One region of the Paenibacillus sp. J2R1T-4 genome, then DNA from elsewhere that is predicted to be linked to it. Evidence: riboswitches for the same ligand, from Rfam matches in the RefSeq annotation. Region 1 holds a riboswitch; each other region holds the start of a gene.
What was found. A riboswitch is a leader RNA that binds a small molecule or an ion and turns the genes downstream of it on or off. The one in region 1 is predicted to bind cyclic di-GMP.

Region 2: another riboswitch for cyclic di-GMP. It lies ahead of AC58QD_RS22645 (hypothetical protein); the one in region 1 lies ahead of AC58QD_RS18895 (hypothetical protein).
Region 3: another riboswitch for cyclic di-GMP. It lies ahead of AC58QD_RS17110 (flagellar assembly protein A); the one in region 1 lies ahead of AC58QD_RS18895 (hypothetical protein).

What each region holds. Positions count from the first base shown of each region.
Region 1 is NZ_JCAUBA010000011.1:93,656-103,769, reverse strand. It holds gene AC58QD_RS18930 (DUF72 domain-containing protein) at 1-786, shown strand, start outside; gene AC58QD_RS18925 (hypothetical protein) at 853-1,113, shown strand; gene AC58QD_RS18920 (DUF6483 family protein) at 1,291-1,944, opposite strand; gene AC58QD_RS18915 (DsbA family oxidoreductase) at 2,142-2,762, shown strand; gene AC58QD_RS18910 (hypothetical protein) at 2,823-3,149, opposite strand; gene AC58QD_RS18905 (nucleoside deaminase) at 3,378-3,866, opposite strand; gene AC58QD_RS18900 (S1C family serine protease) at 4,083-6,557, shown strand; cyclic di-GMP riboswitch class II at 6,661-6,744, shown strand; gene AC58QD_RS18895 (hypothetical protein) at 6,827-9,337, shown strand; gene ald (alanine dehydrogenase) at 9,570-10,114, shown strand, end outside.
Region 2 is NZ_JCAUBA010000015.1:71,560-81,673, reverse strand. It holds gene AC58QD_RS22660 (PrkA family serine protein kinase) at 1-967, shown strand, start outside; gene AC58QD_RS22655 (PIG-L deacetylase family protein) at 1,585-2,295, opposite strand; gene AC58QD_RS22650 (class I SAM-dependent methyltransferase) at 2,448-3,233, shown strand; cyclic di-GMP riboswitch class I at 3,323-3,406, shown strand; gene AC58QD_RS22645 (hypothetical protein) at 3,476-3,685, shown strand; gene AC58QD_RS22640 (IclR family transcriptional regulator) at 4,028-4,786, shown strand; gene AC58QD_RS22635 (fumarylacetoacetate hydrolase family protein) at 4,890-5,777, shown strand; gene gucD (alpha-ketoglutaric semialdehyde dehydrogenase GucD) at 5,800-7,266, shown strand; gene AC58QD_RS22625 (YjhG/YagF family D-xylonate dehydratase) at 7,285-9,261, shown strand; gene AC58QD_RS22620 (helix-turn-helix domain-containing protein) at 9,286-10,114, opposite strand, start outside.
Region 3 is NZ_JCAUBA010000009.1:206,376-216,489, forward strand. It holds gene AC58QD_RS17085 (ABC transporter permease) at 1-155, shown strand, start outside; gene AC58QD_RS17090 (carbohydrate ABC transporter permease) at 200-1,087, shown strand; gene AC58QD_RS17095 (NHL repeat-containing protein) at 1,135-2,925, shown strand; gene AC58QD_RS17100 (cation diffusion facilitator family transporter) at 2,994-3,944, opposite strand; gene AC58QD_RS17105 (FAD-dependent oxidoreductase) at 4,088-5,932, opposite strand; cyclic di-GMP riboswitch class I at 6,348-6,431, shown strand; gene AC58QD_RS17110 (flagellar assembly protein A) at 6,572-8,416, shown strand; gene AC58QD_RS17115 (HD-GYP domain-containing protein) at 8,467-9,474, shown strand; gene AC58QD_RS17120 (hypothetical protein) at 9,999-10,114, shown strand, end outside.

The DNA.
Region 1 (10,114 bases):
GACCGACTTAGTGTGTACAGCCGTTATTTTGACATTGTGGAAGTGGATAGCTCTTTCTATGCGGTCCAACAGGAGCGAAGCTATGCCAAATGGGTGAACGATACCCCTGAGACATTTTCCTTTATCATAAAAGCCTACCAAGGGATGACCGGCCATCTAAGAGGCAAAAACCCTTTCGATAGCACAGAAACGATGTACAAAGCTTTCCTGGCATCCATTCGCCCTGTGCTTGAGGCAGGTAAGCTTAAGACCGTATTGTTCCAATATCCGCCCTGGTTCGATTGCACGCGGGAAAATGTTGCAGTGCTGCGCGACGCCAAGGACAGAATGGGAGACATACCGGTGGCATTGGAATTCCGGCATCAGTCTTGGTTCAAAGCTGAGTTTCGGCAGAAAACGCTGTCGTTCATGGAAGACGCAGGATGGATGCATAGTGTGTGCGATGAGCCGCAAGCGGGTGCGGGTTCCGTGCCGATTGTGATGCATGCGACTCACCCGGAGGTCACGATGGTGCGGTTTCATGGTCGCAATGTGGACGGTTGGACCAGCAAGCCAGGTCAGAACTGGTTTGAAGTGCGTTACTTGTATCGCTACAGTGTTGAAGAGCTGGCGGAGTGGGCGGAACGTTTGCGGGTGCTCGAGCAAGGCTCAGAGGAGGTATGTGTGATCTTGAACAACAACTCTGGCGGGGATGCCGCTACGAATGCGCTGGAGCTCATGGACATGCTGGGTTTGCCGCACCCTGATTTGCCGGAGCCTCCTCCGGAGCAGTTGGGGTTGTTTTGAATAAAATATTAGGCCTCATCCCATATTAAGGACGTTATGACATACTCCAGAAAGTAGGTAACGTGAATGGCTAAGCATGACCATAATTCAAGCCTCCAAAGGCAAAGCCAGACCTCTCAAGCACAAAACTCAGTAGAAACAGCACACAAGGCGACAACTCAAGCTCTATCTCATCCCACACCTATTACAGTGCAGCAAGCTCACAATGCTATTGAAAAAGCGGAGCATGCGTTGGAGTCAGCGACTACTGTTAGCATGAATCAAACTCCTGTCGACCAAGCCAGGGAGAGCCTGGAAGAGGACAAGGAGAATCTGTCGCAGCTATAACGCTCATAGCCGTTGGTCAAGACTGCTTCTTGTAAGCCAAGTACAAGAGACGCTCCTCAGCAGGGGGCGTTTTTTGCAGAATATCAGAAAGTATATCTCCGCTGATTGTTCTATTCCTTCAGTAAACGAAGTCCGCCGTAAAGACGGCGAAGCCGTTTATCCTTGCATTGCTGATCCTTATTGTCCGCGCTTGACCTCTAACTGTTCAATCGCTTCCTCAACCTCTTGCAACGACAAACCGCCAGCCAGCAGCTCTTCATCATCTAGCTGAAGCAGTTTCTTGTAGCTGACGATGGCATCGTCCAATAATTGTGAGTCGCCATGTCCGTCATCAATTAGTTGGAACAGCCCATTCTCAGCTTCAGCATACCGGCCGCCCGCCAGATGATAACGCCACAACAGGTTGCGGATAGAGGGGTTGAGCTCGTAAGGACGAAGCGCCTCTAGGACAATATCGATCTCTTCATCGTAATTGCGTTCAGGCTCGTCGAGAACAATCGTCAGATACAAGTATAGGGCTCTTGAGTGGCGATTATAAGCTCCGTTGAAATCACCCAGCATCAAGAAGAAGTCACCTTCTTCTTTGAATAGAGTAGCAGCAAGAAGAATTTTGTCGTTGCCTCCATCGTTCCCCTGTCGCAAAAGGTCAAGAAGAGCACTATCCGATAGGCTGTTCAACAGCTTGGAATTGAGGCCGAACATTTTTTTGAAAAATTCATCAATATAAAAAAGGGCTTCCTTAGGCTCGCGGTTCTGTTTAAAACCAAGCAGTGTTCCGACCATTTGGGAGATCTGCTCGATCATTCGCATCATATAGTCTCTCTGAAACATAGAGTACCTCCAATTGGCAGGTTGAATGAAGCTAGGTTACCCTGCTCTAAGGAACATACGCATTAAAAGGCTAAAACGTTTCACATTAAGTCTTGGACTATTATCTTGTTTTGGGGTAAACTATAATAGATGAACGAACGTTTAATAAGTTACTATACAAATATTTATAATTATTTTAAACACGAGGAGGAACTGCAATGCAAATACAAGTATTCCACGATACGGTCTGTCCATGGTGCAGAATTGGCAAGGAGCATCTGTTTAAAGCTTTGAAGGAGTGGGGGCAGCCAGTAGAAATACAATGGAGAGCGTTTCAACTTGATCCGACGACGCCGAAGGAAGGATTGCCTTTCAAAGAGACCATGACGAAAAAATTCAACGGACGAGCCGACTTGCCGCAATTGTTCGGACAAGTGGTACAGGCTGGAGCAAATGCAGGCGTAAAGTTTGATTTTGATAAGGTGCAGGTTATGCCGAATACTATATTGTCTCATCAGATCATTGCCCTGATGCCGGAAGCGGGAAGAACGAATTATGTAGAGGCAGTAAACCGCGCTTACTTCGAAGAGGGAAAAGACATTGGTCAGTTGGAAGTGTTATTGGAGCTGGCTGTAGAAGCAGGAGGAAATGCAGACACATTGCGAGCACAAGTGGAGCGCGGCGAAGGTCTCGAGCAGGTTGAGGAAGATTTGGATTTCGGGCGGCAAGTAGGGATTACAGGTGTTCCTTTCTTCGTGCTGGCGGGTAAATATGCCTTAACAGGGGCTCAGCCGGTTGGTTCTTTTTTGCAAGCTTTTGCGCAAGCATCATCCGAGTGATTTGCACATACCCGCAAAAAAATGACCTGGCGGATTCCGCCAGGTTATTCACCATGTCTATTACAGTCCATTCAGCGAGAGCTCGGCTTCCTTATCATAAACTTCCAGAAGCTCCGTCGCTCGATCAATATCCTTCTTATGCACATTCAATCTTACGTTTTGCGTGCCATCCGTATAAGCCCCGCCACCCTGGACGGCCCCCATTGTCGGGCTTTCTTCCGCTTTCAGCTTGCATTTCACTTGGTTCGCTTTCAGATACGCGTATTTGGCATGAACTTCGTCAGCCGTACTTCCGTTACCTGCGAGCATTGTCTTCCAATTTCGGCTTCGCATCACTAGACCTGCGATGATAAGCGCGGCAACTATTACTACAATCGCCAATTCCATTACGAACACCACCTTAATCAGATTGTTGAATCCCCCTGCAAAGCTTAGCGGTTTGCTTTGCTTTGTAGGGTAACCTACGGGCTGAGTAACGGATGTCTTTTACGTATAGAGGACGTTGTATTTATATTGTTCGAACGTCTATGACGAATTGTGGGGGGTCCAAATAGACGTCTTTCGCCCTTAATGCTTATATAAACACATATTAAACATTCGAAACAGGGCACATGCTTAATACTCGACTTTTCCTTCCATCTGGCTCCACATTGCAAAAGGACCTTCAGCATCCGGTCTGCCGTCTTCATGCTTCACCTGGATCATTGGGATTCGCCGCTCTTCGACAGGTGTAGAGATCTCATCGTAGATGAACGAATCATCGAAGCCGACAGCAGCCGCTTCATCGCGGGTGTACCCATAATACACAGCCCGAGGTCGAGCCCAATATATAGCACCTAGACACATAGGGCACGGCTCGCAGCTCGTATAAATATCGCAGCCCTCCAATTGGAAGCTGCCCAATTGCTTGCAAGCCTCCCGTATGGCCTGCACTTCCGCATGGGCGGTCGGGTCGCCGAGTGTGGTCACTGCATTCACACCTCGAGCGATAATCGCATCGCCCTTCACTACAATACAGCCGAATGGACCCCCGTTTCCGCTTTCCGCATTATGATAAGCCAATTCCATCGCTTGCTTCATCCATTTCGAATCTATGTCTTTCATATAGATGCCTCCTAATTCTAACTTCTCCTACTAGCATAGCCAATTGCTCAAAAAAGGTGTCATTTTTCTAATATAGGACCCCAGTTTTAATTGTAAACCTGCTCATTAAGCCATTTGATTTATGTGTCAAAATTAACGTTGTTTGCTTCCCCATATTATGGTAGATTCAGAGAGAATATCACTCATTTTACATAAACGAGAGGAAGTAACGTTCAGATGACGCGGAGTAACCGAGGATGGAAGTTAAGTTTAATGGTAGTGATTTGCCTGCTCGCAGGGTTACTTTCAAGCGGCTTTACAGCAAATGCCGCTTATGGTGCAGATTCAGAAATACCTAAGATTATTGAGAGAGTATCTCCAAGCGTTGTGGCGATTATCGGCAAGCCTAGTGACGATAAGGAAACAGAGAATGATAGATTCAATCTGGCACACGGTACAGGTGTCATTGTGAAGGCTAATGGAGTTATTCTTACGAATGCTCATGTTGTCAAAGGGATGAAGAATATTGTGGTAGTTACTTCCGATGGGAAGACATATCCAGGTAAAACGACTCATTTCGACGAGGAAAGCGATCTAGCGCTTATCAAGATTGAAGCCTTCGCGTTGCCGACCGCTACCTTCGCTGCTCCTAGCGATATTCGAGTAGGGGAGACCGTTATGGCGATTGGCACCCCGATCTCATTCGCGCTACGCAACTCCGTTACGCTCGGCATTATTAGCGGCATTGACCGTTCGGTTGAGTCCAAGTATCAATTATTGCAGACAGATGCGGCAATTAACCCGGGTAACAGCGGTGGAGCGTTAGTGAATATGCAGGGAAAAGTGGTTGGTATCAATTCCTTGAAGTTCGTTGACTATTCTGTGGAGAGCATGGGCTTCGCTATTCCGGTGAACACGGTTCAATACGTATTAGAGCACTTTGAGAAGTATGGTAAAGTGTTGCGCCCTTATATGGGTATAGAGCTCGAGGAGAGCTGGGAAGCCGTAGTCGGTCTTCCGGCCAAGGAAGGTCTTAAGGTCTCCTATGTCGATCCGGATTCTCCAGCAGCCAAAGCAGGTATCAAGCAAGGCGACGCAATCGTATCCATCGATCAATCATCGATTACAACACTAGTTGAATATAATGAATTTATGAAGAAATATTTGCCTGATGATACAATACGGATCACGATGCAATCTGACGGACAGACGGTCGTGCGCAGTGTAGTATTAGAAGAAGATACAGAGTCTGCATCCCAGTGGACGCAGGATTCCGATGGATCTTATATTGACAATGACCAAGGCAAAACTCATATCGGGGACAGCCATTATGGATGGTCGATGAAGTATCCCGCCGGGCTTGTGAAGAGCATGCAGACTGATGAAGGGGATCGTGTGATCTTCGGTGATGCCAAAGGGGAGTTCATGATCAGTATCTCGGTTGATGAGGAGCAAAGTGAAGATTTATCCGTAAAGGGATTGCTGCGCAAGTTGACTAATGACTTCGATGATTCGGTTCTTGAGAAGCGATATATTGAGCAAAAGCCGTACTCATATGCCAAACTGGTAGGCCAATCGAACAGTAAAAACTATTACCAAGTCCGTGCTTTCTTGAAGGGTGACAAAATCTATTACATAACTCTGATCGTGGAGAACGAAGAGAATTACAAGAACAAGGTGAAGCATAATTTCTATAATGATTTGTTGGATAGCTTTACCTTGAGCTTTGACGCCAAAGATGCCTCACTTAAGGATATCTCGATTTATAAGGACGGAGATGCTGTATTTACGAATGAATACGGCTTATCCTTCGAGCTTCCTTCCGGTTGGTCAGGAAATGAATATACCAGCGAGCTTTCTTATTCAAATGAAGATTATGACCAGCATGTAGAAGTGTATGTCACATCAGCTTCCTCTGGAGAGACTTTGGCAGACTGGACGGTCCGTGAAGAGCAGCAATTCAAAGATCGGTTTGTTGCAGACTACCGGCAGATCGGTGATTGGGAAGAATTTACTACAGACGGTGTTGTGATCAGAAAGGTTCGATTGGCTTCGAAGATGGGCGGCGACGAGTGGGAATCTGAAGAAAGAATTTATTTGATCAAGGACAAGTATAAATACGAGATTAATGTAGGCTTCAAGAATGATGCTGATGATGAGGAAGTAACCAAACTTATCGCAGGAATTATCAAATCTATAAAAGTGAACAAAGAAGATATGAATACGAACCTGGGTTTTATCCAGGATGAAGATGACATAACAGATAAAAACAAAACAATCAAATATACGAATGAGAAGTTCAAATATTCCATTCAAATTCCAGAAACCTGGTATTCTTATAGCGATTTTATCACGAAGGATAGTCCAAGGATGGCTTTTACCTTCTACGGCGGTATGGTATCTGTAGAAGCAAATGATAAATCGACTGTTGAGGATGTTGTCAAGAAGCTCGAAGAGGGACATAAGAAGAGCAACGAGAACGACAAGGAGTTTACGTATGAGATTACTGATGATTCCACCTATTCAGGTGAAGGCAAGAAAGTATCCATCCGTTATAACTTGAAGAAAGCCCCTTATACACAGACAGAGTACGTATTCAATCGGAACAACATAACATATACGATCACGATCAAAATGAATGATGCGGTTAGCACGGAAGAAAATGTGAATCGCAGCACTACAGCAGCTAACTCCATTATGATCAAGGAGTAGTTAAATAGAACCATTTTATAGTTTTGTAAAACTTTTATTTTAGGTCTATTTTACCAAAAATAGGCTGGTAAGTACCGGGTTGATCGTGATAATATAGAAGCAATAACATATCGGGGACTATGATTCATGTCTTGTAATTGGGCATCTGGGACATGAGGAGTCAGTGATGCAACCGACCGTACTTTTTGCTGGACTGAAAAGGCGGTCTTTTCTTTGTCCGGACAACTACGTAACGTGTATGATTTAACTTGATTCAAGGAGGAACCGCAATGATTTTGCCCTCATCGTCATCCCCATTTTCAGCTTCTTCTAATGCCAATATGATTTCACATGGAGTGCTAAAGGAGAAGCTTAAGCGACATCACGGACCGCAAACACCACCAATTGCCAAACCGGACTATACATTAGCTGCCGTATACATTAAGAGCAGCCACCGCAATGCAGCAGCAGCAGCAGCTGCGCTTTCTTCCTCTGTAGCTCAGAAGGCCAAGCCGGAAAAACAAGACAAACCAGACAAACCAGATCGACCGGATCGCCCAGACAGACCGGACAAAACAAACCGTCAGGATCGGCCAGACAGACCAGACAAACCAAACAAACCAAATCGCCCAGACCGTCCAGACAGAGCGGATAGACCGGACAAACCGAATCGTCCGGATCGTCCAGATCGTCCAGATCGTCCAGATCGCCCAGACCGTCCGGATCGTCCGGACCGCCCGGACAGACCGGATCGTCCAGATCGTCCAGATCGACCAGATCGCCCAGACAGACCGGATCGACCAGATCGACCAGATCGACCAGATCGCCCAGATCGACCAGACAGACCAGACGATCCAGATCGCCCGGACGATCCAGATGGCCCAGATGGTCCAGATCGTCCAGATCGTCCGGAACGCCCGACCCCTTCTTCTGAGGCAAGACAGATCTTCAGAGACTGGAGAGATTCCCTGCTATCAGCTGGTGGCCAATATCTGGACAGTGTGAAGAATTTGATTGATGCATCGCCTACTGAAATTAGTGAAGACGGCTTATCGGGTATTCGGACTCAACTGAATGACTGGATAGAGGCTAAATATGATGACCTTTCAGACCAACTACGCGATTCAGGACGGGATATTACACAAAGGCTTTTAGGCAGAGCGAACAAGGCTTTAGATAATCTAGCTGATAATCTATGGGTTGACGTTCGTGCAGAAGTTGCAGCGCATACGGCAGCTTCAGGTGTTGCGCGTGCAGTATATCAAGAGTGGAACAATAACGTCGGTAACACCAGTGATCTATTGCAACGAGTTAATCAGCAATTGTCGGCCGATGCGGATGGAGTTGTATCCCAGCAGGATCTGCAGGATTTCGATAAGTGGGTAACGGATTGGTCTACAGCGAATCAGACCCAGCTTACTAATCGTTTGCAGAATGTTCCTACTGGTATTCGTGGAAGCTTATTGGAATTATCCGGTGATAAGCTAAGTGAATTACAAGATGCATATAGGACCTCAGTCCAATCTGCAGTTAGTGCCTACACCGCTTTGGTCGATCAGACTCGTCAATCATTCAATCAATGGGATAATGCCTTAGGCGATTCCTCATCGAATGTACTCGATTCCATTAATGCAGCTATATTCAATGATTCAGACGTCATCTCTGATCAAGAGAAGCAAGGATATACGGGTCAAATCACTAGCTGGTTAGGAACCCAGAAGCAGCAGGCTGCGAGCGCTCTTGCATCTGGACCCGCTGGATTCCGCAATACCTTACAGCAGCAGGCTGATAGTAACATGAGCACGGTCCAGGCTGCTTTAACTCAGTTTGTCGGGGAGTCTATTAACTTCCGTAATGCCGGGGATCAACAGGCGGCGGGCTTCCTTAATGAGTGGAGTACAGGGCTGCAGTTGGATGTGAAAGATTATTTCGATGAAATAAAGGCGGCTATCCAACAAGATCCTGACCGGATTTCCGACCAGGAGAAGCTGGCTTACCGGAATGATTTGACACAATGGACGAACAATGTCCGAGGAGAATTTAACTCTGGTTTGAGTGACAGATTAAGTGAATCCTTGACTGGAGTTCAGCGGAAATACAGTGCTTTAGCTGGGGATGTTATTACGCAGAAGATGGATCAACTGTGGGATTCCATTCAGGAGCAAATAACAAATTGGAATAATCGAGTTATACCTGGTCCAGGCAATGGCAATGGCAATGGCAATGGTAACGGGAACGGAAATGGCAATGGGAATGGAAACGGTAATGGCAACGGCAATGGGAACGGAAACGGCAATGGCAATGGCAATGGTAATGGAAATGGAAATGGAAATGGTAACGGGAATGGCAATGGCAACGGCAATGGAATTGGTAGCGGAAGTCCTTCCGATTTAGGATTCTCCAAGAAACTGCGTAATCTGTTCCGCCCTAACTATGAATTTGAATTTGGTTCAGGCAATAACAGACTCAAATTTAGTTTGAAGGCTCTCTCGGGAAGCAACCGTTCAGGTTTGTTCTATGTGAGCGATGGTAACGGGAATAAACGTGAAGTAAGCTTGAAGTTCAGCAGCCCCGAGTTGGAACAGATGTTCGTTGAGTATGCCAAGAAGAATAATGTGTACGGCTCAACCATGAATGTGGATAAGTTCAACACATTAATGGATAAGGTGAAGAATAACTTCAAAGAGATCATGGATATCGAACCGGACCGTTTGAAGAAGCTGTTAGCCAGCCCGGAAGAGACAAAGAAAATTTATGAAGCCTTCGATAATCTGCTTGGATTGGTGAAGGCGATGTTGTAAGTGAAGGAGACCCTGCTGCGAAGCGGGGTCTTTTTAGTTAGAAGCTTAAGTCTTTGCGGAGACCGAATACGCTGTTGCTGAAATTTTCGTGCCGCGCCGCTACTCTCCTGAAGGTGCCAGCACGTGTAAGCTATAGATAAAAGCCATACAGGATATGGCATTTATCTATTCGCTATACACCTTGGGGTAATGATAAGCTACTGATCGAGAGAGTTACATAGGAGGGCTTACAATGATTATTGGGGTTCCAGTAGAAGTCAAGAAGAACGAAGCTAGAGTAGCGCTTATTCCAGGTGGCGCTAGAATGCTTACGCAGGCGGGTCACCAGGTCTGGGTGGAGAAAGGTGCGGGTGAGAAGAGCGGATTCGATGATGAGGCCTATATCGCTGCGGGTTGCAGGATCGTCGGCCATCCTCAGGAGGTTTGGAATGGAGCGAATCTAATCCTGAAGGTGAAGGAGCCTGTAGAGCAGGAATACGAATACTTCCGTGCAGGCAGCATGCTGTTCACCTATTTGCACTTAGCGGCGGATCCGAAGCTTACAGATGCACTTATCCATAGCGGGATGACCGCAATCGCTTATGAGACGGTGCTGAATCGTGCAGGAATGCTGCCTCTGCTCACACCGATGAGTGAGGTTGCAGGTCGTATGGCGGCTCAAGTGGGAGCTTATTATTTGTTGAACTTTGTCGGCGGGAAGGGGATTCTGCCAGCAGGAGTGCCAGGTGTTGGCGCTGCTAGAGCATCGGTTGTGGGTGGAGGCATCGTCGGTCTGAA
Region 2 (10,114 bases), on a different contig from region 1:
TCTTCAATCCCGTATGATCGTAATGCCCGTCCCCTATAATCTGAAGGTATCAGAGGAGGAGAAAATATATCGCAAGCTGATCCAGCAAAGTGACATGAAGCATATACATATCGCGCCACATTCTCTTCGAGCGGCTGCGATCTTCTCCGTAATGACACGTCTTAAGGAGTCCAAGAAACAAGGGATGGACTTGACCAAAAAGATGCGGTTATATGATGGAGAAACAGTGGAAGGCTACAAAGACGCTGATCTCAAGGAGATGCAGAACGAATATATCGAAGAAGGTATGACCGGGATTGATCCGCGTTATGTCATCAACCGTATATCCAGCGCCCTGATTCGTCAAAACCTGGAATTCATCAATGCCCTTGATGTGCTCCGCGCTCTGAAGGACGGGTTGGATCAGCATCCGTCTATCAACAAGGAGGAAAGGGAGCGATATCTGAATTTCATATCTGTAGCTCGTAAAGAGTATGATGAGCTGGCGAAGAAGGAAGTTCAGAAAGCATTCGTCTATTCCTATGAGGAGTCTGCCAAGACTTTGTTCAACAACTATCTGGATAATATAGAAGCTTACTGCAATTGGCAAAAAATCAAAGATGCTCTGACCGGTGAAGAGATGGATCCGGATGAGCGGCTCATGCGGTCCATTGAGGAACAGATCGGGGTATCGGAGAATGCGAAGAAGGCATTCCGTGAAGAGATACTGATTCGGATGTCCACATATTCCCGCAAAGGGAAGCGATTCGAGCATGGCAGCCATGAGCGTCTGCGCGAAGCGATCGAGAAGAAGCTGTTCACCGATTTGAAGGATATCGTGAAGATTACAACCTCGACCAAAACACCGGATGAGAACCAGTTGAAGAAAATCAACGAAGTGATCAAGCGGCTTGTTGATGAACATGGGTATACGACAGGATCGGCGAACGAATTGCTGCGGTATGTAGGCAGCTTGTTGAATCGGTGATGGATCAGGCTCGGAGCTGCTATGTAATAGCGGTTTCGGGCCTTCTTCACGTACAGGTAGTATTAGGGGTGGAACTGAAGGTTCCACTCTTTTAATTTTTAGTAGAGCGGAAAATCCGCTTTAGGGGTGAATTAGAGGGTTGAGTGATTGCTGTAGAGCGGAAAATCCGCTTTAGGAGTGAATTAGAGAGTTGAGCGATTGCTGTAGAGCGGAAAATCCGCTTTAGGGGTGAATTAAAGGGTTGAACGATTGCTGTAGAGCGGAAAATCCGCTTTAGGGGTGAATTAGAGGGTTGAGCGATTGCTGTAGAGCGGAAAATCCGCTTTAGGGGTGTATGAAATCGCAACTCCCTAAAGAAAAGTCGACCAGAAAAGGGCGGGGAGGTGGAGCGGAAAAGCGAAAGCGTCCGCCTTTGTACTTGAATTCTCACCATAAAAATATAATCAAAGAATTCAAGTACAACAGCGGTTGTAGCCCACCTTCCTGCACTTCCGCGCGCCAACTGGACTTAATCGCCAAGACTTTGCTGTATGCCCGGCTTTCTTCTTTGTACGCTGGTAGATCATTTGCGAATGTAACTTCTCGATTGACATAGAGAATGTAGCTTTACGAATCATCTATTCTGTAAGACTGGACTCGTTTTTGACCGGAAATGGCACGCCATTCTCCCAAGCCAGAATAAACTTCTCCTCGCGTTTACCCTCATGAATGGTGCTCTCGTCCCCCATGGAACCGAAGACACGCTCTATAGATAAGATCTGTGATTCGTGTGCAAGCAGGGCTTGTTTCTTGACCGTCCAATAAGGCATTACATTATAGCTGATGGAAGGGAGATATCCCGCAGCGAGCAGCACAGGACTTGCTGCGTAGTACAGCTTGCGTACACTTGGACACTCTCGTGCTGTCACAACTTCGCGGACGGCATGATGAATGGCCGTGTGATCCTTATGGCCACTGATTCCATCCTCGGGAAATGTGATGATGATATCGGCTGAAGTATCGCGAATGAATTGGGCAACCTGATCACGTAATAAATTCCGGTCAACAGAGGCTAGTCGTCCGTCCGGATAACCCAGATATCGAACTTCGGCAAGTCCTAGCACGGATGCGGCCTTGGTCATTTCCTCCCGGCGTTTAATGGATAGCTCATCCTTGGTCATGGGCTTCAACCGGCCGCTCTTGCCGGCTTCACCATTCGTAGCTAGAAGACACACAACCCGATGTCCTTGTTGCACAACTTGGTGGATCGTTACTGCGCTAGTGAATGTTTCATCGTCTGGATGTGCCATAATGATGGCAATCGTTTGCTGATGAGGTGTAGCGTTCATCAAGCTATTACCTCCATTTCTTCTATAGGAAATACCTATTATATCTAAAGGTTCTATATATTAGACTTATAACAGAGTAAGGCTCAAAATACAAGTTAGAGGGCATACAGGAGCACTTCTTTAACCACAAATGATTATAGGAGGACAATGAAATGAGGCAATCTGAAAACGAAAAGCACACCAATATGTGGAACCCGCAGCTGTACGATGGCAGCCTTGGCTTTGTATCGGAATATGGCAGGAGTGTGATCGATTGGCTGAATCCCCTTCAAGGCGAACGGATTCTGGATCTGGGTTGTGGAACGGGAGATTTGAGCGCACAAATTGCTGAGAGCGGTGTAGATGTGACAGGGATAGATTCTTCAAGTGAGATGATCTTAAAGGCGAGAAGTAAGTATCCTCATCTCTCCTTTCATGTAGCAGACGCAGAAAATTTACATGTTGAGGGTACTTACAGTGCTGTATTCTCTAATGCGGCCTTGCATTGGATGAGACAACCTGCAAATGTGATTCGCGGGGTATGGGGGGCCTTAGAATCAGGAGGCCGATTCGTGGGAGAATTCGGCTCGCAAGGCAACGTAAGGCACATCGTTGATGCTTTGTCGCAAGTGCTTAGGAGCCATGGCGTGGATGCTGCAGCCCGCAATCCATGGTTCTTCCCTTCAGCCGGACAATATGCTACAATCTTGGAAGCCCAAGGCTTCATCGTGCGTAATCTCGTAACCTTTGATCGGCCAACTGTATTGACCGATGGTGAGAACGGTTTAAGACATTGGCTGGACATGTTTTGCGGAGTGTTTACCACAGGGTTGAATCCAGAGCAGATTGAGCTAGTATACAAGGAAACGACTGATCTAGTTCGAGCTAAGCTATGGAGTGACGGATCTTGGAAAATGGATTATGTAAGGCTACGATTTGTAGCTCAGAAGCTTTATTGAGCTCGAATTTTATTTTATAGGTCCTAGTACCTATTAATCGGATTTTTAATGTATGTTACTATAGTCACGGATTTATAATTTGTTCTTCGGAAGGAATTAGGCAAACCTGCTCGAAAGACAGGGTCGCAAAGCCACGGGTCTACTGCGAAAGCTATGACAGCCGGGTTGCCCAAGCGTACTCTCAAGGACGCTGTCTATGGGCAGTGTCTTTTCTATAGGATATATAGATGGAGGGTGTTATTGTGGATGAAGTAAGACAGCTAAAAGTAGATTTGCATCGGTTAACTATCGAATTAATAGGGAACTGTGCATATTGTTTAATGATCTCTCCGAACGTGGAATACAAAACACCCATCTACTGTACCAAGTTCACAGGGACGATGAACCCGACATGTGTGGATGTGTCAACATGCTTGGCATGCCAGGAGTACAAAACTGTAGCGATCGGATAAAACTGGATTCAGGATAAAGCAGCCATCAGGCTGCTTTATTTAGTATGGTGGAGTTCTGCTGCAAAAGTTTGAAGCGTGCTGGGTAGATTTAGTTGCATTAAAGCAATTAATTAGAGCATACGGGGTGGTTGGGGCCAATTTAGTTGCAGAAAAGCAATTATAGTTGAGATAGAAGCCAAAAAGTGGACTCGTGAGGGAATTAGTTGCTGTATTGCAATTAAAGTAAAGCTGATCAGTAATTAAGAGAATTGGTATTGTAATTTATTGGAGACTCCAGTAAAATTATTATGAGAACTGAGTTTTATAATATAGAACACATTTACAAGAAAGGCGCATAACATTATGCCTATTATTCAAGCTCTGGATCGGGCGTTTAAGATCGTAGATTTGTTTACGGAAGCGACCCCACTGCTGAAAATCACGGAAATTAGCGATCGAATGGGACTACATAAGAGTACGGTTCACTCGCTGCTCAAGACGCTGCAGATGCACGGTTACATCGATCAAGATGCAGATAGCGGCAAATACCGTTTGGGCCTGACCTATTTGGTGAAGAGCGGTCTGCTGCTAGGCTCTATGGATATAAGAACCGCTTCGCTGCCTTATTTGAAGAAGGTGTCCGCGCAAACAGGTCAGACCGTGCATCTGGTCATTCTTGACGGACAAGAGGGTGTTTATATTGAAAAGGTGGAAGGAGAGCTCGCGGCCATCCGATATTCCAGAATCGGTCGAAGAGTTCCTCTGCACAGCAGTGCGGTTGGCAAGGTGTTGACCGCGTTTCGTGAGCAGGAAGTTCTGGCGAAAATGTTGAAGGGATATCCATTCACCCCGCAGACGCCGTACACAATTACAGATCAAGCCGCATTTCTTAAAGAATTGTCGACTGTGAGGAGTAAAGGTTACGCAGTAGACGATCAAGAGAATGAATTAGGCGTGCGTTGCGCGGCGGTTCCTGTTCGTGGTTATGGGGGCGGAGTAACAGCAGCCATTAGCATCTCCACCATGGTAGTGAGTGTGAGTCAGGAGGAGCTGGAAAGCTATGTGAGAATGATTCAGAGGGCAGCAGACGATATTTCCTCTGATCTGGGCTTTCGGGCATAAGTCGATTTAGGTTTGGAATAACCGAAATACGGGCTCTAAACCTTTTTCTATAACTATAATATAGAACATAGTTCTATATTATAGAACAAATGGAGGCGCTATTATGAATATTGAAAGGTATCGGAACGAGATTGGAGCCATTCAACTGGCAGCACATCTGGATAACGGAGAAAGGTATGCTTTGCCGTTCGAGGATCTCTTCGATTTACTGCGGACTGCTCGAACAGCAGGACAATCGGCGATGATGTGGGTGGAGCAATACTTGCAGCAAGGGTTGGGGGTTAATTTGACGGGAATACCGATCCACCTTGTTACACCTGTCGAGGCGCCGGAGGTATGGGCAGCAGGCGTCACCTACCAGAGAAGCCGTGAAGCCCGCAACTACGAAGCAACGGGAGGCCGTCTGGATGCTGCTACGTTCTATGACAAGGTGTACGACGCGGTAAGGCCGGAGCTGTTCATGAAATCAACGGCGGCACGGACTGTAGGTCCGAACGAATACGTTCGATTGCGAAGCGACTCCGTGTGGCAGGTGCCGGAGCCGGAGCTCGGACTTGTGCTAGACAGCGAAGGAATTATTGTCGGGTATACAATCGGCAACGATATGAGCTGCCGCGATATCGAAGGAGAGAATCCGCTCTACTTGCCGCAAGCCAAGGTTTGGAGCCGTTCCTGTTCAATCGGCCCTGCAGTAAGATTGGTCGAAGCTGTTGCGGACCCTTATGACCTGCAAATCATTTGCCGTATCTTCCGGGGCGGATCGCTACTTTTTGAAGGAAGCGCTAACACAGGTCAGTTGAAGCGCAAGCTGGAGGAGCTGGTGGGTTTTCTCAAACGCGATAATGATTTATTCGAAGGGACTGTGCTGCTTACGGGAACTTGCATCGTCCCGCCGAACGATTTCACGCTGGAGGAAGGCGACCGTATAGAGATTTCGATTACCGGACTTGGAACGCTTGTCAATGAAGTAGAAGTAAGGAATCATAATTGAACCTGATCAGGAGGATCTGAGCATGAGTAGAAATAATGAAGCAAACCTTTATTTCAATTACGTGGCAGGGGAATGGACCGCTTCAGTAAGCGGGAATACAGCCCCAAGTCTGAATCCGGCGGATAAACATCAGGTTGTCGGGTACGTGCAGCTGTCTGTAAGCGCGGATGTGGATCAAGCGGTCGCTGCTGCGAAGGGAGCGAAGGAGGACTGGAAGCGGCTGTCGGGGGCAGCAAGAGGTGAATATTTGTTTAAAGCCGCTAACGTGATGGAGCGCCGGCTGGAGGAGATCGCCGAGACAATGACCCGTGAAATGGGCAAAACGTTCCCGGAAGCGAAGGGAGAAACAGCCCGCGGTATCGCCATCCTGCGTTATTATGCGGGAGAAGGCATGCGTAAGGTTGGCGATGTCATCCCTTCAACCGACAGCGAAGCGCTCATGTTTACGACTCGAGCTCCATTAGGTGTCGTAGCGGTTATTGCTCCGTGGAATTTTCCAGTGGCCATTCCAATCTGGAAAATGGCGCCTGCGCTCGTATACGGCAACAGCGTGGTGCTTAAGCCAGCACTAGAAACGTCGGTGACGTCGGTCAAAGTAGTGGAGTGCTTCGCTGAGGCGGGCTTCCCGGCCGGTGTTCTGAATCTGGTAACCGGGAGCGGGTCTGTTATCGGGCAAGCGCTTGCTGAGCATCCGGATGTCAAGGGAATTACGTTCACCGGTTCGAATGAAGTTGGGAAGCGTGTGGGACAAACGGCTCTTGCCCGCGGAATCAAATATCAGCTTGAGATGGGCGGAAAAAATCCGATCCTGATCGCTGATGATGCAGATCTCGACCTGGCCGTCGAAGCTACAGTGAGTGGAGGAATCCGCTCGACAGGGCAGAAATGTACCGCTACCAGCAGAGTGATCGTCATGCGGCAGGTATATGAGCCGTTTAAGGAGAAGTTGTTGGCCAAGGTAAGGCAGCTGACTGTCGGAAACGGCATGGAATCAGGGGCATGGCTCGGTCCGTGTGCAAGCGAGAAACAAATGAATACGGTACTGGAGTATGTTCGTCTGGGTATCGAAGAGGGTGCTCACTTACTGTGCGGCGGTACGAGGCTTGAAGAGGGTCCATTAGCAAACGGTTATTTCGTTGCTCCAGCCGTCTTCGAGGGGGTTTCATCGCGGATGAGAATCGCGCAGGAGGAAATCTTCGGACCTGTTCTTACGCTCATTCCTGCTGATAGTCTGGAAGAAGCCGTGCAGCTTGCTAATGATGTAGACTATGGGCTCAGTGCTTCTATTTATACGACCAATATCGGCCGGGTGTTATCCTTTATCCGGGATATGGATGCAGGTCTGATCAGAATTAATGCGGAAACAGCCGGTGTGGAGCTGCAAGCTCCGTTCGGTGGCGTGAAGCAGTCCAGTTCCCATTCGAGGGAGCAGGGACAGGCAGCCATTGAATTTTTCACTGATGTAAAGACTGTATTCGTGAAGGCTTAACGATAAGGAGGGTTGGCGATGAGTGCTTTTCCGCTTGATACGATAATAGGGGAAGACGACGACAGCTGGTATGATATTCGAACAAAAGCCCCCGGCCCGCAAGGAAAGCTGCCGCTGACGCCTGAGATGTTAGCTGAGAATCCAAGCGGTGATTTGTTCGGGATGTCCCAGAATGTAGGCATGGGCTGGAAACCATCGCGCCTGATGGGGAAGCAAATACTCATCTTGAGTACACAAGGTGGAATACGCAGCGATACAGGCGAACCCATTGCGCTCGGCTACCATACCGGACATTGGGAGATCGGACTGCTTGCCAAAGCGGCAGCAGAGGAAATTACTTCCCAGGGAGGAATTCCCTTTGCTGCAGCCGTAAGTGATCCTTGTGACGGACGGACTCAAGGTACGAGCGGTATGTTCGACTCGTTGCCCTATCGCAATGATGCAGCGATCGTTCTTCGTCGTCTCATTCGTTCTCTGCCTACTCGCAAGGGTGTGATCGGAGTCGCCACTTGTGACAAAGGACTGCCCGCGATGATGCTCGCACTGTCCTCCATGCATGATTTGCCAGCTGTCCTTGTCCCGGGCGGAGTGACACTTCCCCCAGAATCCGGAGAGGATGCCGGTAAGGTTCAGACAATCGGAGCTAGATATGCCGCAGGGGAGCTCAGCCTGGAAGAAGCTGCCGATCTCGGCTGCCGGGCTTGCGCTTCACCGGGAGGAGGCTGCCAATTCCTTGGCACCGCTGCGACTTCCCAAGTGGTAGCCGAGGCGCTTGGCCTTACAGTGCCTCATGCCGCTCTGGCGCCGTCGGGACAGCACGTATGGCTGGATATGGCCCGGCAGTCTGCGCGAGCGGTGATCGCCATGGAGGAGCGTGGGCTTAAGATTCGTGATATCGTGACGGAAGGAGCCATCGCGAACGCCATGGCAGTACATGCCGCATTCGGAGGCTCGACGAATCTCCTGCTGCATATTCCGGCGATCGCACACGCAGCAGGGCTGCCTATTCCGACCGTGGAAGACTGGAACCAAGTGAACCGTAAAGTGCCGCGGTTAGTAAGTGTCCTGCCGAACGGGCCTGTCCATCATCCTACGGTTAGAGTGTTTCTCGCAGGAGGTGTTCCAGAGGTTATGCTTCACTTGCGAAAGCTAGGCGTCATCCATGAAGAGGCTATGACGGTAAGCGGGCAATCGTGGGGAGACGTGTTAGATTGGTGGGAGCAGTCCCCTAGACGCCAACGGATGAGAGAACGTCTTCTTGCAGTTGACGGAATCGACCCGGATACAGTCATTATGAGTCCTGAGCTTGCAGCGATACGCGGCCTGACTTCTACTGTTACATTCCCAACCGGGAACATTGCCCCTGAAGGTTCGGTGATCAAATCAACTTCAATCGATCCTTCCGTCGTTAACGAGGAAGGCGTCTATCGTCACACCGGTCCGGTAAAGGTATTTACAACGGAGAGATCAGCTATTGCGGCTATTAAAGCCGGTGCGATTCAATCCGGCGACATAATGGCTCTTATCGGCCGCGGACCATCCGGCACCGGGATGGAGGAGACGTACCAGTTGACATCCGCTTTGAAGCATCTGTCTTATGGTAAGTATGTGTCCTTGATTACGGATGCCCGTTTCTCCGGCGTCTCCACAGGCGCTTGCATCGGACACATAGGTCCCGAAGCTCTTGCTGGGGGACCGATCGGCAAGTTGAGAGACGGTGATCTGGTAAGCATTGAGATTGATTGCAGGCAGCTTAACGGCACGGTCCATTTTGTCGGTTATGCAGACCGACAGCTGTCCCCCGAAGAAGGGGCTGCTGTCCTGGCTGAACGGCCTCCTCATCCAGGACTCGCTCCCGATTCCGATTTGCCGGATGATACTCGCTTATGGGCGGCGCTTCAATCGGTCAGCGGCGGAACATGGCGCGGCAGCATCTACGATGTGGACCGAATAATGAAGGTGCTTGAAGCAGGGAAGCAAGCATTGAACATGTAACCGACCCTGCACGCGACTTTATATTTACAAAATAGCTTTCAAGCGGCGCAAATAAGCGGTGGGAGATATACCGGTAATATTCTTGAACTGTCGGGAGAAATAGTGCACACTGGCGTAACCGAGCCGTTCGGATATTTCGGTTACGTTGCACGTTTCCTCGCGAATTAGCAGCTTGGCCCTTTCGATCCGGAGGCGCGTCCAATACTCCATTATTCCGCAACCGTTATATTTCTTGAATACGGAAGTAATGTGGGTTTTACTAAGTGAGAAATCGTTACCGATTTGCTTCAACGTCAGCGATTCCGTCAAATGCTCTTGGATATAACTCTCCAATCGGGCAGCGAGCCCTTTCTCTTCCGTTTCCTTTGTAATGGTTAGCCGCTTGGGTACGGGCAGATTATCCACACCATTGCGATAGAAGCGGATGAGTAGGGCTTCCAAATTAACTTTCAGCAATTGCTCCGACCCAAATGGGGGATTCGCCACTTTATCGATGGATCGCAGCGGTTGGTTCTTTCTGTGCCGCTTGCGAGGCGGTGTGAAAAACACGCGTAATCCCTCTTCAATAATAATCGATAGAAGCTGACACTCCTCGTTGCTTAACCTCAGCGATTTGTGCGCAAAATATTGCATGGCCTCCGATTTACAATCAAAGGATACTATAAATAAATTCGGCGGAGTCCGATGATTGCACTTCAAGCTGTGAAACGCGTTAGGCGCATAAAACACCATCTCTCCTTGTGTAAAGGTACGGGAATGGCCGTCAATCACAATCTCGACCTCTCCTTTATCCACATAGACCAGCTCCCAGAAATCATGCTTCTCCCCTCTGTATACATAATCCTTAGTCAAT
Region 3 (10,114 bases), on a different contig from region 1:
ACGTTATTAGTACGTATGTTTATCGAGTAGGCTTGGAACAAGCTCAGTACAGCTTGACTACAGCGATCAGCTTGACGCAAAGTGTTCTTGGCTTCCTCTTGCTTATATCTTCCAACTATATTTCCAAGAGAGCAACAGGGCTTGGTTTGTACTAACATCAGGTTTACGCATTAAAGGAAATGCTAAGGAGGAATAAGAGATGATCCATTACAGCTCTCCATCACGGAAAGTTTTTAATATCTTCAACTATACTTTTTTCATCATAGTCTGTCTAAGCATCCTTCTTCCTTTCATCAATGCACTTGCGATCTCCTTTAGCAGCCATGCAGCTGTAGTTAGAGATCAGGTCCAATTATGGCCGGTTGATTTCCAGTTGGATGCCTATAAGAAATTAGCGGGGAACTATACGTTTGTCAGATCGTTCATGAACACGGTATTTCTTACAGTCGTGAATACATTCTTGCAAATCGTGGTATCCCTCGCCTCTGCCTATGCTTTGTCCAGAAAGTATTTGATCGGTAAAAAAGTACTGTTCTATTACATCTTGGTTACGATGTATTTCAGCGGTGGTTTGATTCCTTTCTACCTCCTAGTTAATAATATGGGCTTGAACGACACTTACTGGGCACTTATTTTACCTGGAATGGTGAGCGGTTTCTATGTCATCGTATTCAAGAACTCCATCGATCAGCTTCCAAAGGAATTGATTGAGTCCGCTGAGATTGACGGTGCAGGCGAATTCAGAATGCTGTTCCGCATTGTGCTTCCTCTTGTACTGCCGATGACCATGGCCTTTACGATTTTTAGCGCAGTGGCCAACTGGAATGCCTGGTTTAATGTCTTGTTGTTCATTCGTGAGAAGAGCATGTGGACACTGCAGTATCAGCTGCGGGATATTCTCGTTAACGCGAATCTGGATGTATCCAGGGTCGATGAATTCTCGTTAAAAGAGCAGCTGCAGCTTGTGCATCCTGAGAATTTGAAGATGGCAGCCTTGATGTTAACGGTTATTCCGATTATTATTGTGTATCCTTTTGTTCAGAAATATTTCTTGCATGGACAATTAGTAGGGGCAGTTAAACAATAGCAAGCATACGAACAACATTTGTGAACACAAATGTTCAGGAGGATCCAATGAACGTGAATTCGTTAGTGCAGCCGGAGGCGGTCGCACAGCCTTGCCGCAATTTCTGCATATTGGGAAAGACACGCATCCTCGATCCGCTTGATGGTCGGGAAAAGCTAGTTCTAGCCAATTTTGCCGCACATGCTACGGGGAATGTAGTACTAATCGACACCGAGACAGGTGCAGGCGAATCGATAATGTTTCCTGGCGACGCAGGGGCTTGGGCGCTATTCAATTGGAATGACGAGAAATTAATCGTTGGAACTTGTGCGAAGTATGGTTATGTGCACAGCCTTGATCTGCGAACGCGCACTTGGGCGGAACCGCTGCGTGACGAGAACGAGACTTATATCTGGAATTTCACTCAAGGATCGGATGGGTATCTGTATGGCGGTACCTATCCGGGTTGTGTTCTCCTCCGCTATGATCCAGACAATCACGTATTGGAAAATGTGGGCAGGATGTCCGACAATCTCAAAAATATGTACAGTCGTTATGTAGGCTCGGTACCTGGACATATTATCGTGTCGGCAGGCCTGGATGATTCCTTTGCGGGTGCATGGAATATTGAGACAGGGGAGCTTACACGGTTCGCTCAGTTTCCCGGGTTCCCTCATCTTACAGAAGCGAACGATACTTACATTTGCATGAAGCTTGGAGAAGAGAGCTATTATTACGATTCCGTCACTTTTCAACCGTTGGACGCCGCAGCCGTTGTTATGCAACCAACGCAATTCGATATTAAGCTTGCAGATCAGCTTCAAGGGCAAGCCATCGCATTGGATAATGGCTGTTTTGGAGGTGTGAGAGGTCAGGATTATTTCATAGCTTCTCATATTGACGATGTGCCAGAGTTGAAGCGAATCCCTACAGAAGCACCAGCTACCCATATTTATGGGCTGACAGTTGACGATGAAGGCCGTATATGGGGCTCGAGCGGATTCGGACAAACGATCTTCAGCTATGACCCGAGAGATGGAAGCTACTGGAACTCCTCCGTTGTGTGTAATGCGGGCGGAGAAGTGTATGGAATGCGTTTCGTGAACGGAAAGTTGTTCTTAACCGCCTACTCTGGAGGAGATCATATGATCTATGATCCTTCGCAGTCTTGGGATCAGGTTGGGAATGTGAATCCTCGTACATTGGAGTCTGTCTATTCGAAGTGGATCAGACCTCTTGGCCATAGTATAATCGGTCCTGATCAAGCGATCTGGACAGGCTGGTCAGCTAAGTACGGAGTCTATGGAGGCGGAATAACCCGTCTGGATACGGAGACGCTTGAGTTATCCTCTTGGCCGAATCCGTTGGCTGAGCAGCAGGTGTCGAGTCTTGCTTCTGATGATCAGTATGTATACTTCATCTCCAGCTTGGGTGGGAACGGTCTGCAGGCCCAGGATGAGCCTTGCCACTTCGGAGTGCTGACTACAGATGGCAGCTTAGTTCATGGTGAGGAGCTTCCATATGGGACTAAGCCTGGCAAGCTATGCTCCGCAGGAGGCCGTATATGGCTCGTATTGGATGATAGCTTAAGGGTATTCTCTCCGAGTACGATGAGCTTTATCGAGACGGTAGCGGTCGGACAGAGAGTTCACGGTCTGTGCGTTGCAAATGATCTTAACCTGCTGTTGTTCACCGACTCGGAGCTCCTTGTTCTGAATGTCCAGACCGGCGAGTATGAAGTGCGTGCAACGCTGCCGGGTATAGTGGATAAAGCTGTAATCACTCCGGATCGCACTCTGTATTTCGGTGCAGGAACGCAGCTTTATAGACTCAAGTTAGCTGTACTTGGAGTAGAGTAAATTAGAAAACGCTAAAGGACCTATATGTCCTTTAGCGTTTTCTGGATTGCGCAACTCCAACAAGATACTTAGCTGTGACCGTTTAAGTCTTCTTCCTTGTTTCGCAGGAACTCTTTGCCATACTCTCCGTGAGGGTGTATATGTGCTTCCTCCATCTGTATGGTGGAATGTTCAATGCCGTACTTATTCTTAAGTGTTTCATTAATGGCAAGAATGATGCAGAACGGTTGGATTTTGTTGTCTATGAACACATGTGCAGTGAGCGAGTAGTGGTCCGATGAAATCGCCCATAGATGCATCTCATGCACATCCTCGACGCCTTCAACGCTCCCGATCGCTTCACGAATCTCATCCAGGTTAAATTTCTCTGGCACAGACTCCATCAACACCAGCGTGGATTCCCTCACAATCTTAGCCCCGCCAATAAAGATAATGCCGCCGATTACAAGACTGATAAGTGGATCGAAGTACAGGACGCCTGAGAAGTAGATGAGGATGGCCGAGATAATAACTCCGATCGAGCTTAGTAAATCCCCAATAAAGTGCCAAAGGGCGCTCTTCACATTCAAATTGTCCTCGTCCTTCATACTTCGACTGAGCACGATTGTTAGCGTCAGATTGACGATAAAGCCAATGGAGGCGATCGTTAACATCAGACTAAGCTTGACCTCTTCAGGATGAATAAACCTCATTACACCTTCATAAAAAATCCCGATCGATATGATACATAATGCCAGCCCATTCAAAAATGCAGCGATGGTCTCGAATCGCAGGTAGCCGAAGGTGAATCTTGCATTCGGTTGCCTCGTGGCCATATAAATAGCGGTCATGCTGAGTCCAAGGGCAAATACGTCTGACACCATATGAGCAGAGTCGGATAAGAGCGCGAGTGAGTTGGAGAGCAGGCCACCGACGATTTCTACGATCGTGAAGAAAGCGGTGAGGAGTAAAGTGATCCATAATGTTCGTTTGGAGCGGCTCTGTTCTTTGACATGCTTCAGATGATGAAAATCGTACATAAAAGAGCGCTCCTTTCGATTCATGTCGCTTATTTAGAATAATTCTAGATAAGAATATTTTATGCCATATTATCCAATTTTGTCAATAGAACACGAAAACCCCCGCGGATGCGGGGGCATGTATGTTAATACCTGATTCCAAATCAATTAGTAATCAAATTCCGGTAAATATTGATCATTCGATTAGGATTATCCCAAGAGGTGCGGTACCCGAACAAATCGCTAATCTCTCTCAAATTGACCAGTACCCGGTTGTTCAGAATATTGAGGGAGGTGGAGATCGAGCGGATCTCATCCTCAGTGTTCATCTTATATCGGATTTCTTTGTGATCCAGATCAATCCTTACGTAAGTGGCACCGAAGGCTTTTAACAATTCATCCGCTGGTGACCATGTCTTGCCGTCAATAATGACAGGCTTGTGGGCTGTGAACTTAACTTCCTGATTGTCCACTAATACCCTGATAAAAGGTAAAGTTCGCGCTTGTGCTGCATTGGATAACAGGGTGATATGTCCGCGGTCCAGTTCCTCGATATCTTGAGGAGTCATGCCTACAATTTTACTAGTTCCTGGGGGAGGCGTTAAATGTATAGAATGTTTCTCTTTCATCATAGTCTGGAATTGCGATAGCTGGTCTTCCGTCAGATGTTTGAGATTAGTTCCTTTATATTGGGCTAGGAGTAGACCGATGCTCTCTGCGGCTAATGCACCGTTAGGTTGAATGCGCGTACTGCCAAAAGCAACATATGAGGAGCCGACTAATTTGCCTGTTAGAATGACATTGTCTGCATCCTTCAACAAATAGCTTCTAAGCGGCAGTCCGTATTTGTCCGGCTTCCCGATAGCAAAGCCCTCTCGGTTAGAGCGGGAGCCTTGAATGTCAATGAAATACCCGCCAACACTAACATTGTCCCAAAACATTCGACCGCCAAGCAGATCAGAGGCTTGAAGCACATATTCTGCCGGATAATGGTTATACTCACGAACATACAGGGATTGTGGATCCCCGTTCAGTTCCGCCTTCTCGAACCCGATAATGTGCTGACGAAGCAAGTCGCGGATATAAGGCATCTCTTCCTTGGCCACTTTCATAGCCGCTTCAATAGAATCCGGCTTGCTTGGGTCAACATCATACACCTGGAGAGCGTTGATAATGACCTCGCCGTCTTTTTGATGCAGGATATTAAGTCCGCGCAAATTGGCTTTATCCGGATTCTTCAGTTCATGCCGGGCGACTATAGGTGGGAAGCCATAAGCGATATTAGCGTCGACATACGTCTCAGGACCGTATAGTGTTGTGCGTTCCGGTTTGGTCAATTGCCAGAAGGATCCGTAAAACTTCTCCCAGTCCACACCTTTGAACTTCATCATATAGGTGGCACTCATATACTCTCGCTGCGGCGCGTGGTATAAGGATTCCAAGCCAGGCATCGGTTGAATTCCAAGTCGGCTAACGAGATGGGCGCTGTCTGTATTATCCACGAAATAGTCGGCTTCCAATTTCTTGGTCTTGCCGTCCTTCGTCTGATAAGTAATCGAGCGAATTTGCTTATGTTCCATTTCAATATTGGTAATTGCAGCGTTAACCTCTAATGGAATCCCGGTAATTAATTGATTGAAATAAGTGGTAAATTCCGTTAACTTACGGATCTCACCGCTGTAATACCTTTCGAACAGCTCCTTGATTGAGCCTTGGAGCAGCGACTTCCCTTGATCATCGAACGTTTCGTCCAAATAAAGCATCTCACCTTGAAGAAGTTGCCCGCCAATTTCAGATGAAGGCTCCAGGATCCCGACAGACAGACCAGAATCATGGGCTCTCTTGGCCAAATACATCCCCTCTAGCTCGGTTCCGACAACTAAGATGTCGTATTGCTTATCTATCCATGGGAAGAAGGAGTCCATTCCCTTGCTAAAGTAGCGGTAGCCCGCTAGCCCAGCAAGCAGAACGATCATGATGAACGTTAGGCGCAGGATCGTTTTTTTCACCCCAAATGTTACATCCCTTCAGTATAATAGTTGTCCTTATATATTTTACGTAGTTTCCCCGAAAATAGAAAGGAAATTTTATTACACCCATTGATATTTGTTACACAAATGAAATATTTCTGTCATAGAACTCTAATGTTCATGGGGTATGATAGTAAACAAGACCCCCTTTTAAAATATACTATGAGGACTTCCACCGATGGAGGTCCTCCTTTTTTTACATTCATGAAAATTATTAATTTTATATGAATGATGCTGAATGATGAAGGAACAGTGAGAAATCTTACACAATACGACAATTAGTGCATGCTATTGCAAGTTGATAAAGTCATTAATATATCCTATTATTGGTATTAGATTATAGTTCGCAAGGACTATGCAATAGGCGGATTTTACTAAAATACGAACCACTACAACTTGATATTGGCAAACTTTCCGAAAGGGAGGGACGCAAAGTTATGGGCCTAACGAGCATATCTATGGTTGCCAGACTGCCGGAATGTAGGACTCAAGCATCTACCTTTTGGTGATGTTTTTTTTGTGTGCATTATAAGAAAGCATAATTTCTAATACAACTATGAATCAGGGTGATAGTGTTCAATGTCTAGATTGTCCAATAAAGTTGGAGAGGTGGAATAAATGGCGAGCCATATATCAGAACGTGAACTGACCGAGTTGATTAATCAGTTGGAGCTTGATTCCGGGAAAAAGAAATTACCGCTTAACTACAAGCAGGATAACCTTTACGAATACGAAATCGCCAAAGACGGGTCTATTCATATTATTGATAATCAAATCTTTGTACAAGCTCCGAGCGGGACTGGAGATTATCCAATGATTCAAGCCAAAGATCCGGTTGTGCTTAGAGTCAATGGGAAAGAAGTGCACACAAAAGTAACTGTAACGGAATCCGATTTGATTGAATGGAGTATAAGAGAAACTCCAATGTTCGAGATCACCGTATCGGAGGATAAGCTCCAGGCTTTTTTTCATCTGAGGTCTAAGGAGCGGTATGATTGGCGCTTAACGAATCAACAAGCCTCCTCTGATATCACGGTCTCTGCATTTGAAGACACTACACGCCTCATAGATACAGTATTGTTACATGATGTTATAGCCTTGTTCCGAAAGAAATTAATCAAAAATCCAGACATTCCGGCTATCCAACAAGAGCTAGACGTATCCACTTATCAACCGGTACTCATCGCCAAAGGGAAGCCTGTTGTCCCGGCAGAGGACGCCCGATTGGAACTATATTTTACCGAGCAAGTGGAAAGTGTGTTTTCGGAAGTTGCAGGGGTTGTCGATTACCGGAATCATCTGAATATCCCCTCCGTGCAGAGAGGTGACGTCCTGGCCAAGAAAACTCCTGCCGTTCAAGGTATTCCCGGTTGCGACGTGTATGGAAGAGCCCTGATCCCGAATTCGCCCAAAGATATCATCATTGTGACCAAGTCAAGTGTTGAACTGAATTCCGAAGGAGAAATCGTTGCGCTCAGAGAAGGTAGGCCTCGAATTACCGGCAACAAAATCAAGACATTTGACATCTCTACTTCGTATATTGTTCCAGGGGATGTAGATATAGAGACCGGTCATATTTTCTTCTCTGGGGACGTCGTTGTCTATGGTGATGTAACGGACAATATGATTATTGAATCGCTCGGAAATGTGTATGTGTTCGGAAGTATATTCAATTGCACTATAACGGCAACGGGCAGTATTTATATCAAAGGCAATATGATTGGGTGCAAGGTGTATTCCGGTTATTTTGGCGTTATGTTCAATAGGTTGTACAGCAATGCCAAAATGTTGCGCGAGCAAATTAATAACCTTCTTTCTGCATCCAAGCTGCTCATGAATATTCTGGAGTCCAAAAACCAGGTTGTGCATTATGGGCAAATTATCGTCCTATTAATGGAAACGAAATTTAAACAAATTCCTTCTATTGTTAAAGAAATGCTTTTTGTCATCGCCAATGTGCAACAGATTAAAAAGCAGGATTTTCATGAATTGAAGCATATGCTGGAGTCGTTTCTGCAGCCTTCTACTCTACATGAGGTGGCAACGATCAGTGCACTCGAGAACTTTCATGCTTTGCTGCAGGAAACCCATCAAGAGGTAGCCAGAATGCAGGAAGTGAAGGTTCAGGTCAATATTATGCAGTGTCAGAACAGTGAGTTGAAATCCAATGGAGACATTGTTGTTTTACGTGAAGGGGTGCTTCTAAGCGATTTGTTCTCGTCAGGCAATATTGTGTTCAGAAATGATGCTTCCGTGTGCAGAGGAGCCAAGCTGGAGGCTGGGGGAAGTATAGATATCAAGACCGTAGGTGGACAAACCGGAGTCGCCACCGTATTGAAGGCTAAGAGACAAGTGAAAGTGAAGAAGATGTACGCAGGTAGAGTTTGTATTGATCGATATTGCAAAGATATTTTTGAGGTAGTAGAGAACATGACTTATGACAACAAGAGCGTGAAACAGTGACCAGAATTCATTGGATAGGCAAGAGAATGTGGTAGAAAGCGAGTGAGGAAATGCAATCTATACGTTCGAAATGGAGTCATTACGTTGGTTTTCGTGTGAACAGGAACATCTACAACAAGTCCGGAACACTGATCATCCCTGAGCAGGAGATACTCACTCAGAGGGAAATTGAATTGCTCGCTTATCATAGTATTTATCTTGAGGCAGAGGATCTAGATCATATCGCGCTCCGTCCGCTTATTGATTCCGCTATCTCTGAAGTGAAGGACTATTTTCGCAAGGTACGCCATTCCAATCAAATTCCGTATTCAGATGTTCGGGAGAAAATTATTCCTTTAATTATACAATTAAGCAGCCAGTCCAATTTAAGCGACGTGTTCAAGTATATGGAGTTACACGATGAATACACCTACAGGCATAGTATCAGTGTTTCGCTTATAGCAAGATTAATTGGCAGCGCCAAAGGATTCAATGAGCATGAGCAGGTTGAACTCACGATGGCTGGTTTCTTGCATGATATAGGGAAGGTTCGAGTACCGGATTCTATTCTTAATAAGCCTGGCAAGCTTACGAAAGAGGAGTTCGAGCAAGTGAAACAGCATACGATACATGGCTTTGACATTATTAGGAACAGCCCTGGCATACCGTATCGGCATGCGCTTGTTGCCTTGCAGCATCACGAACGGGAAGACGGCAGCGGGTATCCCTATGGTCTTAAATCACGCGAAATTGATGAGTATAGCAAAATTGTAGCGGTTGCTGACGTGTTCCATGCGATGATCTCCAGAAGAGTGTACAAAGAACCGGTTCCGTTCTATAAAGTACTGAAGGAAATGTCGGAGAATGCTTATGGTCTGCTTGAGCCTCGCACCACCTTGTGTTTTGTAAAAAAGATTATGGACATGCTGATCGGGAACAGAGTGAGGCTCTCCAATGGTGCGGTAGGGAAGATTATCCTGATACACCCTATTCATCCGGTGAGACCGCTGGTGGAAGTGAACGGGAAGTACTTGGATTTAAGCAAGGATTGTTCTATTTATATAGATCAGATCCTGTAAGGTATGGTTGGAGTTTGTTTGATGGATTTGGATTAATGTGAGCGCCCTGCTGGTTACAGCAGTGGCGCTTTTTTGGTTTTGTGAGTTTTTTGTCAGATTTCCTATTTATAATTAGTTATTGAGAACTGCAATGTAGAGCGTTTGTCCTAATACGATCATGCGACCAAAGAGAAGGGGATGAAAATTAGTAAGCAATAAGACCTAAATGATACAAAATGTGAATATATTATGAGGGTAAAATTACCTAGTTTATCTAGTTCTATCGGATTTTCGTGTGATATAATATCGAATGGTGTCGAATGGGATTGATAGAATTAAAGATTTTCCAATAGATTGAGAGTGCCCGCTGGGATGGTGAGTCATGCGGAGGAAGAGGGGGATTCGGAGGTTTTTATTGAAAAATCGGGAACTTAGATTGGCGATTTATCACACGATGCTTATATTGCGTTCCAAAATTTAAACCCACGTAGGGTAATTCCAGGTTTTTTTGCGTGACAATAGAGCTAAAGTAGGAGGTTGTTGGAGTGCTTAAAAGAAGGAATATAACAAAGAACATCGCTATCGTAGTTATGCTAATCCAGATTTTCTCCTTGCTGCCAAGTGGGTTTAGCAGGGAGGTACAAGCGGCGGGGGGAGATAA